Regions from separate parts of the Yoonia sp. GPGPB17 genome, predicted to be linked through region 2. Evidence: riboswitches for the same ligand, from Rfam matches in the RefSeq annotation. Region 2 holds a riboswitch; each other region holds the start of a gene.

Region 1 (4,290 bases), 2.8 Mb from region 2:
CGGATCACCCCCGCACCTCCTGTCCGGTTGCGATACGCCCGATCATTTGCGTTGACAGCTCTCGCACCAGTTTGCGCCGCATCGCATTCTCAAAGTCTCGGAATCCGTGTGCCACTTCGACAAAGGCGGTGGGTCCCCGGATCACCTGCGTCTCATAGTAGGGCTGCACCGCAGCATCTGCGCCCGCGATCACCAAGCCGTTGACGATCACCCCATCGAAAGGAAAGGCAGCATAGGTAGCCGCTGCGGCGCGAAGCCGTCGTTGTTGATGCCATCTCCGGCGACGTCGATCGTTTGAAACAAGCACGCCGGTGCTTCTTTCAGTTTGATGGAGGCATAGCCCAATGCGTAACCTATGGCCGTGGGCATGTCGTTGATACTGCGTTTGCTTTGGGTCAAAGTATTGGCAGCCAGAAAGAGGTCGGCGGGCGTTCTGATCAGCGTCCAATCCAGCAAGTCAGTTTGATTGCGCTGCCCGCTCCATTCAAAAATCTGAATGGCAACGGGTTCAGGTGCAGAAAAGAACGCTGCTTCGACTTCGGGCGCGCGCAGGGCAGCAGCCAAGCCATAGCGTTGCAGTTGGTCTTCCTCAGCGTCGACCGAGGATGACACGTCAAGTGCCAAGACCAAAGCAAGGCGGCAAGCCTCAACCGGAGCCGCCGCCAAGCAAAGACTGCAGAGAAGCCAAGCTCTTACCAATGCCCGGTATTTTCCATGCTTGCCCAAGGCTCAGCCGAGGGTAGATCATCGCCTTCCTGCAGCAGCTCGATCGAGATGTTATCGGGAGAACGCACAAATGCCATATGTCCGTCGCGCGGTGGGCGGTTGATGGTCACGCCGTTGTCCATCAGGTGCTGACAGGTCTCATAGATATTCGACACACGGTAGGCGAGGTGGCCGAAATGACGGCTATCATCTGGCAGGGCATCATCGCCATCCCAGTTATAAGTCAGCTCGACCGGGCAGTCTTCTTGCCCCGGAGGTGCCATGAAAACAAGCGTGAACCGTCCGCCTTCATGATCAAATCGTCGGGTTTCTTTCAGGCCCAGCAAAGCATAAAAGGCCATGGATTTTTCTAGGTCTTTTACGCGGACCATCGTGTGCAGGTATTTGAGGGACATCAGGCTCTCCAGTCGGTTGGCATTCACTATAGCCTAGCCGTTCGAGCGTGACAGTAAATGCCCGATTGGGCATTGTCGTGATCTCAACGCTGACACGGGTTAACGCGTTTTTGAGTGTTTTCGTTCAGATATGGCTTGCCACGGCGGGCCCGTTTCCGATACGAAACAAATACATCTTGATGTTGGGAGAACCAGACAACTGGTGCCGAAGGAGCAACTGCCTCGGAAACTCTCAGGCCGCAGGACCAGCGTCAGGATACAAACACTCTGGAGAGTGGTGCTTTGCGCACCCGCCGAAGGGATAGCGATCTCAGGCAAGTGGACAGAGGAGGCACCGAAGCGCAGGTTTAGCTTGGCGCAAAGAAGGTGCCGCTTGATTTGATGCAAGTCTTGTCGGCTGAAGAAAGGCAAGACATGGCTGATCTGCACAAAACACCGCTTCATGCATTGCACGTGTCGTTGGGGGCCAAGATGGTTCCGTTCGCTTACTACGAGATGCCTGTGCAATACCCCCTCGGTGTGATGAAGGAACATTTGCACACCCGTGCCAAGGCGGGCCTATTTGACGTCAGCCATATGGGGCAGGTTGTTGTGCAGGGCGCAAGCTATGCCGACGCTGCCAAAGGGTTGGAGCGGCTCATACCCGTCGATATCCTTGGTCTTTCAGTGGGGCGTCAGCGCTACGGTTTCTTCACCAATGCAGCCGGTGGGATCGCAGACGATCTGATGCTGGCGAACCGTGGTGATTATGTCTTTTTGGTTGTCAACGCGGCCTGCAAAGCGGCTGACATCGCCCATATGCAAGCGACACTTGCGCCAGAACTGAGGGTCACGGAAATCACTGATCGTGCGCTGCTGGCATTACAGGGTCCCGCCGCTGAAGCGGTGTTAAGCGCATTGGATGCACGTGCTGCGGATATGGCATTCATGGATGTCGCAACACTTGACCTGTTGGGGGTTGCGGCGTGGGTGTCGCGGTCTGGGTATACCGGCGAGGACGGATACGAGATTTCGGTCCCGGCGGATGATGCCCCAAGGGTCGCACAGGCGCTGCTAGATCATGCGGATGTCGAACCAATCGGTCTTGGCGCGCGCGACAGCCTGCGGCTGGAGGCCGGGCTTTGCCTCTATGGCCATGACATTGATGAGACGACATCGCCGGTTGAGGCCGCTTTGACCTGGGCCATTCAGAAGGTGCGCCGCCGCGGTGGGGGCCGCGCTGGCGGGTTTCCGGGTGCAGATCACATTCTGGCCCAGCTTCAGGATGGGGTGATGCGCAAGCGTGTCGGGCTGCGGCCTGATGGCCGCGCACCGATGCGTGAAGGCGTCACGCTTTACGCTGATGAGAATGCAACTGACCCTATCGGCACGATTACCTCTGGCGGGTTTGGCCCCACGATCGGCGGGCCCATGGCGATGGGCTATGTCACGGCCGAACATACCGACATCGGCACCTGCGTTTATGGCGAGTTGCGCGGTAAGCGCCAGCCTTTGACCGTCACCAAATTGCCGTTCACACCAGCCAACTTCAAACGATAAAAGGGAGAAACACCATGAAATACACTGAAGAACACGAATGGCTGCGCGCCGAGGGCGACGCATATGTTGTCGGTATTACCGAGCATGCAACGACACAACTGGGTGATCTGGTCTTTGTTGAACTGCCCGAGGTCGGTGCAACAGTTGCCAAAGATGATGAGATCGTCGTGATCGAAAGTGTCAAAGCTGCCTCTGATATTATGGCCCCCGTAGACGGCGAGATTGTTGAAGTGAATACGGCACTTGCCGATGATCCCAGCCTTGCCAATAGCGATGCCATGGGTGCGGGGTGGTTCTTTAAGATCAAACCGTCTGATCCCTCGCAACTGGACAGCATGATGGATGAAGCTGCTTATAACGCGATGATTGCCTAAGGAACCTGACCGATGACTTTCACGCCAACTGACTATTTGCCCTATGATTTTGCCAATCGCTTTAAGCACATTGGCCCATCACCCGCTGAAATGGACGAGATGTTGCAGGTGATTGGGGCGAAAGATATTGATGCGCTGATCGACGATACGCTGCCTGCTAAGATCTGTCAGAAGACACCGTTAGACTTTGGCAAACCCAAGTCAGAGCGTGAACTGTTGCATCATATGCGTGTCACTGCGTCCAAGAACAAGGTACTGACATCGTTGATCGGGCAGGGGTATCACGGCACGGTCACACCGCCTGCGATACAGCGGAACATCCTTGAAAACCCGGCGTGGTATACCGCCTACACCCCATATCAGCCCGAAATCAGCCAGGGCTGGCTTGAAGCGCTGCTGAATTTTCAGACAATGGTGTCCGATCTGACGGGCCTTGAAATCGCAAACGCATCCTTGCTAGACGAGGCGACGGCCTGCGCCGAGGCAATGACGATGGCGCAGCGGGTCAGCAAGTCGAAGGCGACAGGGTTCTTTGTTGATGAAAACTGTCATCCGCAGAACATCGCGGTGATGAAAACGCGGGCGGCACCACTGGGGATCGAGATCACAGTTGGCAATCCTGATGACCTTGATGCCGAAGCCGTGTTTGGCGCGATCTTTCAGTATCCGGGCACATATGGCCACCTGCGCGATTTCACCGATCACATTTCCAAGCTGCACGAGAGCAAAGCCATTGGCATCATCTCGGCTGATCCGCTGTCACTGACGCTGTTGAAAGAACCCGGTGCCATGGGCGCCGATATCGCTGTCGGCACAACGCAACGCTTTGGCGTGCCTGTCGGCTATGGGGGCCCTCATGCTGGCTATATGGCGACAAAATCCACCTATGCCCGCAACATGCCGGGCCGTATTGTAGGCGTGTCTATCGACAGTCATGGCAACCGGGCTTACCGTTTATCACTGCAAACCCGCGAGCAGCATATCAGGCGCGAAAAAGCGACGTCGAATGTCTGTACGGCGCAGGCTTTGCTGGCCGTCATGGCGGGCTTCTACGCCGTCTTTCATGGGCCAGAGGGATTACGGGCGATCGCCCAGCGTATTCACCGCAAGACCGCCCGTTTGGCGGAAGGTCTGAAGCAGGGTGGTTTCGATGTGCGTCCAGCGACTTTCTTTGACACGATCACCGTGGATGTGGGCCCATTGCAATCCGCCGTGATGAAATCTGCCGTGGACGAGGGGATTAACCTGCGCGCTGT
Region 2 (4,290 bases):
AAGGCACACAGCTTTCTGTGGATACGTCCGGGAAATGCTCTTCACACCATTTAATCAGTGGGCGGACACGACGTTCTAAGATGTCGCGATTCTCGCCGTTAAACTCAGCCGTGCCAGCGATTCGGAAGCGATTCTTGCCCAAACGCGACGATACGATCTTGGCCTTATCGTCCAACAACGACGTTGTCGGCGCTGCGGCCTGAGAAACCTCATCATTAAGGTTCACTGTGATCGAATAACCTTTGACCGGGTACACGTTCACGCGGTCACCCAACATCTGCGCGAACTTGCGGCTACCGACACCCGCAGACACGACAACCGCGTCATACCGGTCCTCTTGGCCGCATTCGACATGCACACCATCCGCACGCACATGCAGATCCGTAACAGGCGCGCCAAGTTTGAAAACAACACCCTGCTTCTTCAGCCAATCCGCCAGCCCGATAGTGAATTTGTGAATGTCGCCCGTGCTGTCGCTTTCAGTCCAGAAACCACCAATGATATCGCCACGAAGAGTGGGTTCTTTCGCCATCACTTCGTCGACGGTCAGCTCATGCCGTTCCAACCCGCCTTCCGCCAGCAGGCCATTAACCATCCGCGCATGCTTGAGGTCTTTCTCGGTCTTGTAAAAATGTAGGATGCTTAAGCAGGGCTGAAGTCAAAATCGACACCTGATTTATCCGCCATCTCGGCCAGCCCTGCGCGCGCAGCAACAGCCATTGCAGCCGTCTTCGTGGTATTAGACTTGTAACGAGGAATGTTGGCCAGAAACTCTGTCATCCAGCTGACCTTGTGCCAACCTGGGCGCGGGTTCACGAACAGGGGCGCATCACCCTCAAGCATCCATTTGATACCTTTCAGGACGGTGGACCATTGGTTCCAGACTTCCGCGTTTGACGCGCTCAACTGGCCTCCATTGGCAAAGCTGGTTTCCATCCCGGCGTAACGTTGACGGTCATAAACCGTGACGTCAAAACCGCGGATCATCAATGAATATGCAGTGGTTACGCCAGTGATTCCGGCGCCGAGAACAGCAATCGAAGGCATGGTAAATCCCCTTACCAAATGCCCCCACCGTCTGTTGTACCTGAGAGATTCGCCCTGATGCTTAAGCTTGCTCCTTCGGCGGACCACTCAAGGTCTCTCTTCGGTGTGTTGCACCCCAACCGGTCCTTTTGCCTGAGAGTGACCGGGGCGGTTGCTCCTTCGGCGCCAGACTGAACCGAACTCTCCCGGTCAGCGTGTTTCCTATTGGAAACCTCATAGACAGATTGCTGCACAAAGCAACAAGAATCTGCAGCCTGTTTCAGCGGCTCTCAAAAGCGTCTAGACCGTGTGATTTAAGTTGCGAACCCACCCGTCTCAGCTATCCAGCGCTGCAAGCGCGCGCAATAGGAGGGAACGCGATTAGGCAAATTCATAAAGGTGTCCAGATCGTAAAGTGCCCAGCGCTGCCCTTCATCGCCAAATATGATGTCTTCGACGGCGAATGGCGGCAACCAAGCGACAAAGAACGCGACCCATTTGCCCGGATCGTAGTTCGCAGGGAATGCGCTTTCCCAGAGCACCGCTGAGGGCGGCAGGACCAGCCCCAGCTCTTCCCGGGTCTCGCGTGCGACGGTCTCAAACGGGGTTTCACCGCCATCACGGCCTCCTCCGGGCAAGTCCCAAAGGTTGGGATAGGTGATATGATCGAAATCATCGCGCAGGATACTGATGATCTGGTTACCCAAAAACAGGGCAACCTTCGCCCCATCATGCGGCCCCGTTGTGTCCATATCCTGCGCCTCGTACACTGTGGGTATGCCCGCCCTTTGCCGTGATTGCCTGACCACATTCGACAGCGAAACCCGCTGTCTGAAATGCCGCAGCCCAAGGGTGACGCGGCACCCGGAGTTGTTTGACCTTACCATTGCCCACATGGATTGCGATGCCTTCTATGCATCTGTCGAAAAGCGCGACAATCCGGAACTGGCCGACAAGCCCGTGATCATAGGCGGCGGGCGGCGTGGCGTCGTCTCGACCGCCTGTTACGTGGCGCGGATCAAAGGCGTGAAATCCGCCATGCCGATGTTCAAGGCGCTGAAACTCTGCCCCGAGGCGGTGGTCGTGCGACCGAATTTCGATGCTTATGTCGCAGCCTCCAAGGCCATTCGCGAGATGATGGATGAGCTGACACCTGTCGTTGAGCCGCTGTCGCTGGACGAGGCTTTCATGGACCTGACAGGGACCGAACGCCTGCATCACGCGCCACCCGCTGTGATGCTGGCACGGTTGATCAAGCGCATGAAGGACGAGTTGGGGTTGACGGGCTCGATCGGCCTGAGCCACAATAAATTCCTCGCCAAGGTCGCCTCTGACCTCGACAAACCGCGGGGGTTTTCAATCATCGGGAAAGCGGAAACGACTGCCTTTCTGCGCCCCAAATCCGTGCGGCTGATCTGGGGGATCGGCCCTGCTGCGCAAAACAGCCTCAACAACGCTGGCATCCGCACATTCGATGATCTGCTGCGCTGGGATCGGCGTGACTTGCATGACCGGTTCGGCGGCATGGGCGAGCGGCTGTATAGCCTTGCGCGGGGTGAGGATGGACGGCGGATTTCATCGCATAGCCCCGTAAAGACGCTGTCGAACGAGACGACGTTTAATGAAGACACCGGTGACGTCGAAATCCTTGATGGCCACCTCTGGCGGATGGCTGAGAAGGTGAGCGCACGGGCAAAGGCCAAAGACAAGGCAGGGCGCGTTGTTACACTCAAGCTCAAGACATCCGATTTCAAGCTAATCTCAAAGCGGCAGAGCCTGCATCATCCCACCCAGATCGCCGATACGGTCTATCGCACAGCGCGTGGTCTGTTCGATCAGGTCAGCAGTCGTGGGCCATTCCGCTTGTTGGGCGTCGGGCTTTCGGAGATCAGTTCGGATGCGGACGCAGACCGCGAAGGGGATTTGCTGGATCCCGGCGCGCAAAAACGGGCTGAGGCAGAAAGAGCAGCCGATAAGATCCGCGAGAGGTTTGGAAAAGATGCGATTATCAAGGGGCGGGCCTTGCGCTGAATCGCAAGGTGGGTCTTGACCCATCTTACATACTCCACTTACGTTCTAGCAAAGGTCACGCAAACAACAGGAGGACAGTGCTGAACATGCGTATCATCCGTCGACTTCAGCATGGTCCCCGTCCCGCCCTGTAAATCCGTTTGCAGGGCTGATCAGTCCACGATCTGCCCAGACGCCGCACGCGCGGCACCTTTCCTACGTGACTGAGACTTCTTATGACCATCATCAACATCAATGCCCTTGGCGTAACCTTGGGCGACCCACTTTTCACTGACCTCAACCTAACCATCTCAAAGGGCGACCGTATCGGGCTGGTCGCCGCCAACGGGCGCGGCAAATCCACACTGATGGGCTGTATTGCCAGCACATTCGCGCATACCACCGGCGACATAACCCGCGCGCGCGGTCTGCGTGTCGGATATGTCGAGCAATACATCCCGGACGACGCCCAGAGTGAAACACTCTACAACATGGTGCTTGCCGCTCTTCCGCAGGAACAAGCCGACTATGAAAGCTGGCGTGTGGATGTCGTGCTGGATGACCTTAAGGTACCATATGAGTTGCAGCACAAACCACTGACCGAACTCAGCGGCGGCTGGCAGCGCACGGCCTTGCTCGCAGCGGCTTGGATCACAGAACCCGACATCCTGTTGCTTGATGAGCCGACCAACCACCTTGATCTGCATCGCATCGGCCTGCTTCAAGACTGGCTCAGCGCCCTGCCCCGCGACACGCCCGTTGTCATCACCAGCCACGACCGCGCCTTTCTTGATGCCACAACCAATCGCACTCTTTTCCTGCGTGCCGAGCGCAGTCGGGTTTTTCAACTGCCCTTCACCAAAGCACGCGACGCTTTGGCCGAAGCAGACGCCGCCGATGAACGCCGCTTTGCAAATGACCTCAACAAGGCGCAACAACTGCGCAAACAGGCGGCAAAGCTGAAGAACATCGGGATCAATTCAGGCTCTGATCTGCTGGTGAATAAGACCAAACAACTGAGCGAACGGGCTGCCAAGATCGAAGCCGCCGCCAAGCCAGCGCATCATGAACGCGGCGCGGGCGATATCAAACTTACGAACAGCGGCACCCATGCCAAGGCCCTGATTGCGCTGGATGATGCGGAGGTGAGCACGCCCGATGGCCGCCTGCTCTACAAGACCGGGAAGAAGTGGATTGCACACGGGGACCGCGTTGTGCTGTTGGGAACCAATGGCACGGGTAAGACGCAGCTGG
Region 3 (4,290 bases), on a different contig from region 2:
TTGGCCTTGCGGTCCTCAAAGCTGTCCATGTGTTGCATTGCGCCCTGATAGGCTTGGATGCCAGCAAACTTTAGGCCGTCCGCCGCGTCAATGGCACGTGCAATGGCGACAACATCCTGGGTGGTCGTCACGCCGCAGCGGCCTGCCCCACAGTCGATCTCGACAAAACACTCTAAAGCGGTACCATGCTTTTGCGCCGCGGCCGATAGATCTGCCACGTTTTCAAGGTCGTCCACGCAGACGATCGTGCGCGCACCGAACTTGGGCAGTTGCGCCAAGCGGTTTAGCTTTCCAGGGTCGCGTACCTGGTTGGAAACCAGAACGTCTTTGATCCCCGCGCGGGCGAAAACCTCTGCCTCAGAGACTTTCTGGCAGCACACACCAATCGCACCGCCAAGTTCTTGCTGCAGCTTAAGCACATCCACCGATTTGTGCATCTTGCCGTGTGCGCGGTGGCGCATGCCATGGGCCTTGGCATAGTCGCCCATCTTCTTGACATTTGCTTCCAGCGCGTCCAAATCCAGCACAAGGGCTGGCGTCTGAATATCTGCCTCGTCCATTCCGGGTAGGGCTTAGGCACATCATAGCCGACTTCGAGGCCTTCGAGGTGTGAGTGATCAAGCATCATTAAACTCCTTTGGTCCAAGGCAGCTTGTCTAGATCGACATTGCCACCAGTTATGATTATCCCGACGCGCTTGCCCGCGAACCGTTCCTTGTTTTTCAGAAGTGTTGCCAAAGGCACGGCACTAGACGGCTCCATCACCACGCGCAAATGCTTCCATGTCAGCTTCATAGCTTCGATGATTTCCTCTTCCGAGGCGGTCAGAATGTCGCTCACATATTTGGAAACGAAATGCCAAGTGCGTTCCTTCAAAGGCACCAGCAGTCCGTCGGCGATGGTCTTTGGAGCATCGTCAGCAATGATGTGCCCCTCTTTGAAACTGCGATACGCGTCATCAGCTTGTTCAGGCTCTGCTGCGATGATCTGCGTTTCCGGCGCAAGCGTCGAGAGCGTCAGGCAGGTACCAGAGACCATCCCGCCGCCGCCAATCGGTGCCATCACGACATCCAGACCGTCCGTCTGCTCCATGAACTCCTTGGAACAGGTGCCCTGACCAGCAATCACGCGCGGATCGTTGTAAGGATGCACGAAATCACCGCCTGTCGCGGCTTGGATCTCTGCGAACGTTGCCTCGCGAGACGTTGTCGATGGCTCACATTCCGTGATCACCCCGCCATAACGCCGGACAGTATCCTTTTTCGCCTGTGGCGCCGTCTTTGGCATAACCACATTGCAGGGAATGCCTCGCTTCATCGCTGCATATGACAGGCACGACGCGTGGTTTCCGGATGAATGGGTCGCGACACCTTTGACCGCTTGTGCTTCATCCAGGCCAAAGACCGCATTGCAGGCACCGCGAACCTTGAACGCGCCGGGCTCCTGCATGTTTTCGCATTTGAATAGCAGGTTGCAACCGGTCAAATCGTTCAGATAATCCGATGTGCGCACAGGCGTGCGACGAATAATCGGTTTGATCCGTTCATGCGCGGCAAGCATATCTTCATAGGTTGGGATATTCATTGGCAATTCCTTATGCAGCTTGCTTTTGGGCCATGTCGGCGACCATGCAGGCCGTAGCCGCCGACAGCGTCCAACCCAGATGGCCGTGTCCCGTGTTGAAAAGAACGCGCGGGTCTTTGCCTGGACCAACGCGCGGCAGCATATTCGGCATCATTGGACGCAGACCTGACCATGGCACAACGCTGCGCGTGCTCATCTCGGGGAAGTGGCGGTTGCACCACTTAACCAGGGGTTCAATCCGCGCTTGTCGAATGTCGCGGTTGTAACCAGACAATTCAGCGGTGCCTGCCACCCGGAAACGGTCTTTACCCAAGCGGCTCGTCACGATTTTTGCCTTGTCGTCCAGTAGGCTGACCCAAGGCGCGGCGTTCTGGGCCTTTTCATCGTTCAGGTTGACCGTGATCGAGTAGCCCTTAACCGGATAGATGTTCACGTTTTCGCCTAAACGACGAGCCAGCTTTTTAGACATCACGCCTGCGCAGATCACGACCCGGTCAAAGATCGCGCTATCTTTCGCGCCCTCGACCCCAAAATCCACCCGCATACCTGCATCAGTCGATGCAACATCAAGAATATCCGTTTCGAACTGCAGCGTCGCGCCTTGTGCTTCTGCAGCGTCCGCCAACCCAGTGGTGAACTTGTGAATGTCACCCGTGAAATCGGACTCAGTATAGAAGCTTAAGCATAGCCCACACCTTTCAGTGTCGGTTCGATTGCGGAGATCTCTTCCGTCGTCACCGGAAGGCGCGTCAATCCACCCTTGGCCAGCAGTTCCGAGACCCGCGCCGCTGCCTCAAATTCTGCCTTTGTTTCGTAGAAATGCAGAATTCCGCGCTTTTCAAGATTAAAGTCTATGCCTTCATCCGCCGCCATGCCGAGCAACGCGTCGCGTGCGGCCAAGGCAAGTTCGACGGTGCGAATAGTGTTCTTCTCGTAGCTCGGGATGGCCCGCAGGAAAGACGTCATCCAACTGATCTTGTGAAAGCTGGGGTACGGGCCAACCAGCAATGGCGCGTCTTTGGTCAACATCCACCGGATGCCCTTGCTTACATTGGCCCAAGAATTCCACACCTCCGCATTGGACGCCGAAATCTGGCCGCCATTGCCTAGACTGGTTTCCATCGCGGCATGCCTGTTACGCTCGAACAGGGTCACATCAAACCCACGTTTAAGTAACTGATAGGCCGTGGTAACGCCGGTCACTCCGGCCCCAATCACAGCGACAGTTCCTGGTCTTGCAATCATGGCAACTCCTAAACCGCTGAATGCGGCAGTTAAGTTGCCCCCTCTGTCATTGGCCTGAGAGATTCACGAGCTTGCCCGTTTACACCATCGGCAGAAGGCAGAGCCCTCTTTTTCAGAGAATTGTACTTTGCGCGGTCCGTTTGCCTGAGAGTTTCCGGGGCGGTTGCTCCTTCGGCGACGAATCAAATCGTCTCTCCCGCAAGCCCTTTATACCGCTGTGTAGGAAAATTTACAATGCACTCCTTTCCGTAGAAGATTGATATTTTCAAGCGCTGCCCAGTGCGACCTACAAACCTAGGCGCTGTTTAACGAGACTTATCAAAACCGTATTATTTTGCGAAAACCGTATTATTGAAAGAAGTCTCTCACGCGCGCATCAAGGAGGCCCCATGCTGAATATGCTCAAATCCTCAGCCTTGGCCGTTGCAGCGCTCGCAGCAGCCAGCATCACCGCTGCACCGCAACGTGCCGAGGCCCAGACCTATCAAATCGACTGCGCCATTCTCTTGTGCCTATCCGGTGGATGGCCCGCATCCGTTCCCTGCGCAAGAGCCCGCGTCGAATTCATTCGCCGCATCACACCATGGCCTGTCGAACCACCCTTGCAGATATGGCGCTGCCCTACGGGCGCGGCCTACACCGTCGATCCCGACACTTTGACCAGCGAACGGATTTACGAAATCTTCTTCGAGCTGGAGCAAACCGCGCCGCTGCAATCCTTCCCCGTGGATGAGGCAGGCACCCCAGTCACAGGCATTGATGGCCGAATGGCCGGGGCACCTGCCCCGACATTTCAAGCGCCCCCACTCACGGACGGCATGGAGCCGCAACCCGCCGTTGTTCGCTTGACCGGTGGTAACGCGGCTCCATTGCCGGAGGGGTTCGCACTTCAGCTTGTCCAAGATCGAGCGGACATCGACATCAGCGGAGCAGAGTTCAATTTCGTTCGCTCCATTCGCGTTTTCGATGCGCGCTATGTGCGCCAGTGGGAGTCTGGTAGCGACGGTGATTGCAATCGGTCAGATAACGTCCGCATGGGCACCTATGGTACACAAGGCGATTTCCGTTGGACACGAAGCTCTGTCGCCGCTCTGCCAGAGGCGCATGTTGGAACGGCAGGTTTTGGCTCGAACTGCCCCGGCATCTTCCATCGCTCTGTTTTCGTGGAATGGCGTGATTATGAAGGAAATTACGGCTTCGAGCAGGTTAACTACTAAATATGGTGGCGCTGATCCAAGACAAAACCGTATTTACGACAGGCAGCTAGAGATAGTATGCCTGTTGTACAAAACAAGAACCGAAAGGGGGCAGAAGGCGAGCAGCCAAAAACGCAAACCCCCGCAAGGCGGCGGCCTTAACGAGGGGCTCAAAAACCAAGAAGCGCCAACTTCTCGATCAGCGGTGCTGTTGATCTGGTTTTACCACCCCCTGCCCCTTCGATCAAGAAAAAACGCATCCGTG

What was found. A riboswitch is a leader RNA that binds a small molecule or an ion and turns the genes downstream of it on or off. The one in region 2 is predicted to bind glycine.
Region 1: it holds a riboswitch for glycine, as region 2 does, so the genes downstream of both, gcvT (glycine cleavage system aminomethyltransferase GcvT) here and QTO30_RS16695 (D-amino acid dehydrogenase) in region 2, are expected to answer to the same signal.
Region 3: it holds a riboswitch for glycine, as region 2 does, so the genes downstream of both, QTO30_RS22210 (FAD-dependent oxidoreductase) here and QTO30_RS16695 (D-amino acid dehydrogenase) in region 2, are expected to answer to the same signal.

The regions. Positions count from the first base shown of each region.
Region 1 covers NZ_JATACI010000002.1:318,697-322,986, forward strand. The annotation lists gene QTO30_RS01950 (DUF1194 domain-containing protein) at 1-8, opposite strand, end outside; partial or broken gene QTO30_RS22010 (DUF1194 domain-containing protein) at 5-612, opposite strand; gene QTO30_RS01965 (VOC family protein) at 693-1,121, opposite strand; glycine riboswitch at 1,295-1,379, shown strand; gene gcvT (glycine cleavage system aminomethyltransferase GcvT) at 1,536-2,660, shown strand; gene gcvH (glycine cleavage system protein GcvH) at 2,675-3,034, shown strand; gene gcvP (aminomethyl-transferring glycine dehydrogenase) at 3,047-4,290, shown strand, end outside.
Region 2 covers NZ_JATACI010000002.1:3,167,247-3,171,536, reverse strand. The annotation lists partial or broken gene QTO30_RS16695 (D-amino acid dehydrogenase) at 1-1,047, opposite strand, end outside; glycine riboswitch at 1,158-1,245, opposite strand; gene QTO30_RS16690 (NUDIX hydrolase) at 1,341-1,778, opposite strand; gene QTO30_RS16685 (DNA polymerase IV) at 1,804-3,057, shown strand; gene QTO30_RS16680 (ABC-F family ATP-binding cassette domain-containing protein) at 3,273-4,290, shown strand, end outside.
Region 3 covers NZ_JATACI010000005.1:93,575-97,864, forward strand. The annotation lists partial or broken gene bhcC (3-hydroxy-D-aspartate aldolase BhcC) at 1-625, opposite strand, end outside; gene bhcB (beta-hydroxyaspartate dehydratase BhcB) at 628-1,584, opposite strand; gene QTO30_RS22205 (FAD-dependent oxidoreductase) at 1,595-2,338, opposite strand; gene QTO30_RS22210 (FAD-dependent oxidoreductase) at 2,263-2,829, opposite strand; glycine riboswitch at 2,952-3,038, opposite strand; gene QTO30_RS21850 (hypothetical protein) at 3,219-4,046, shown strand.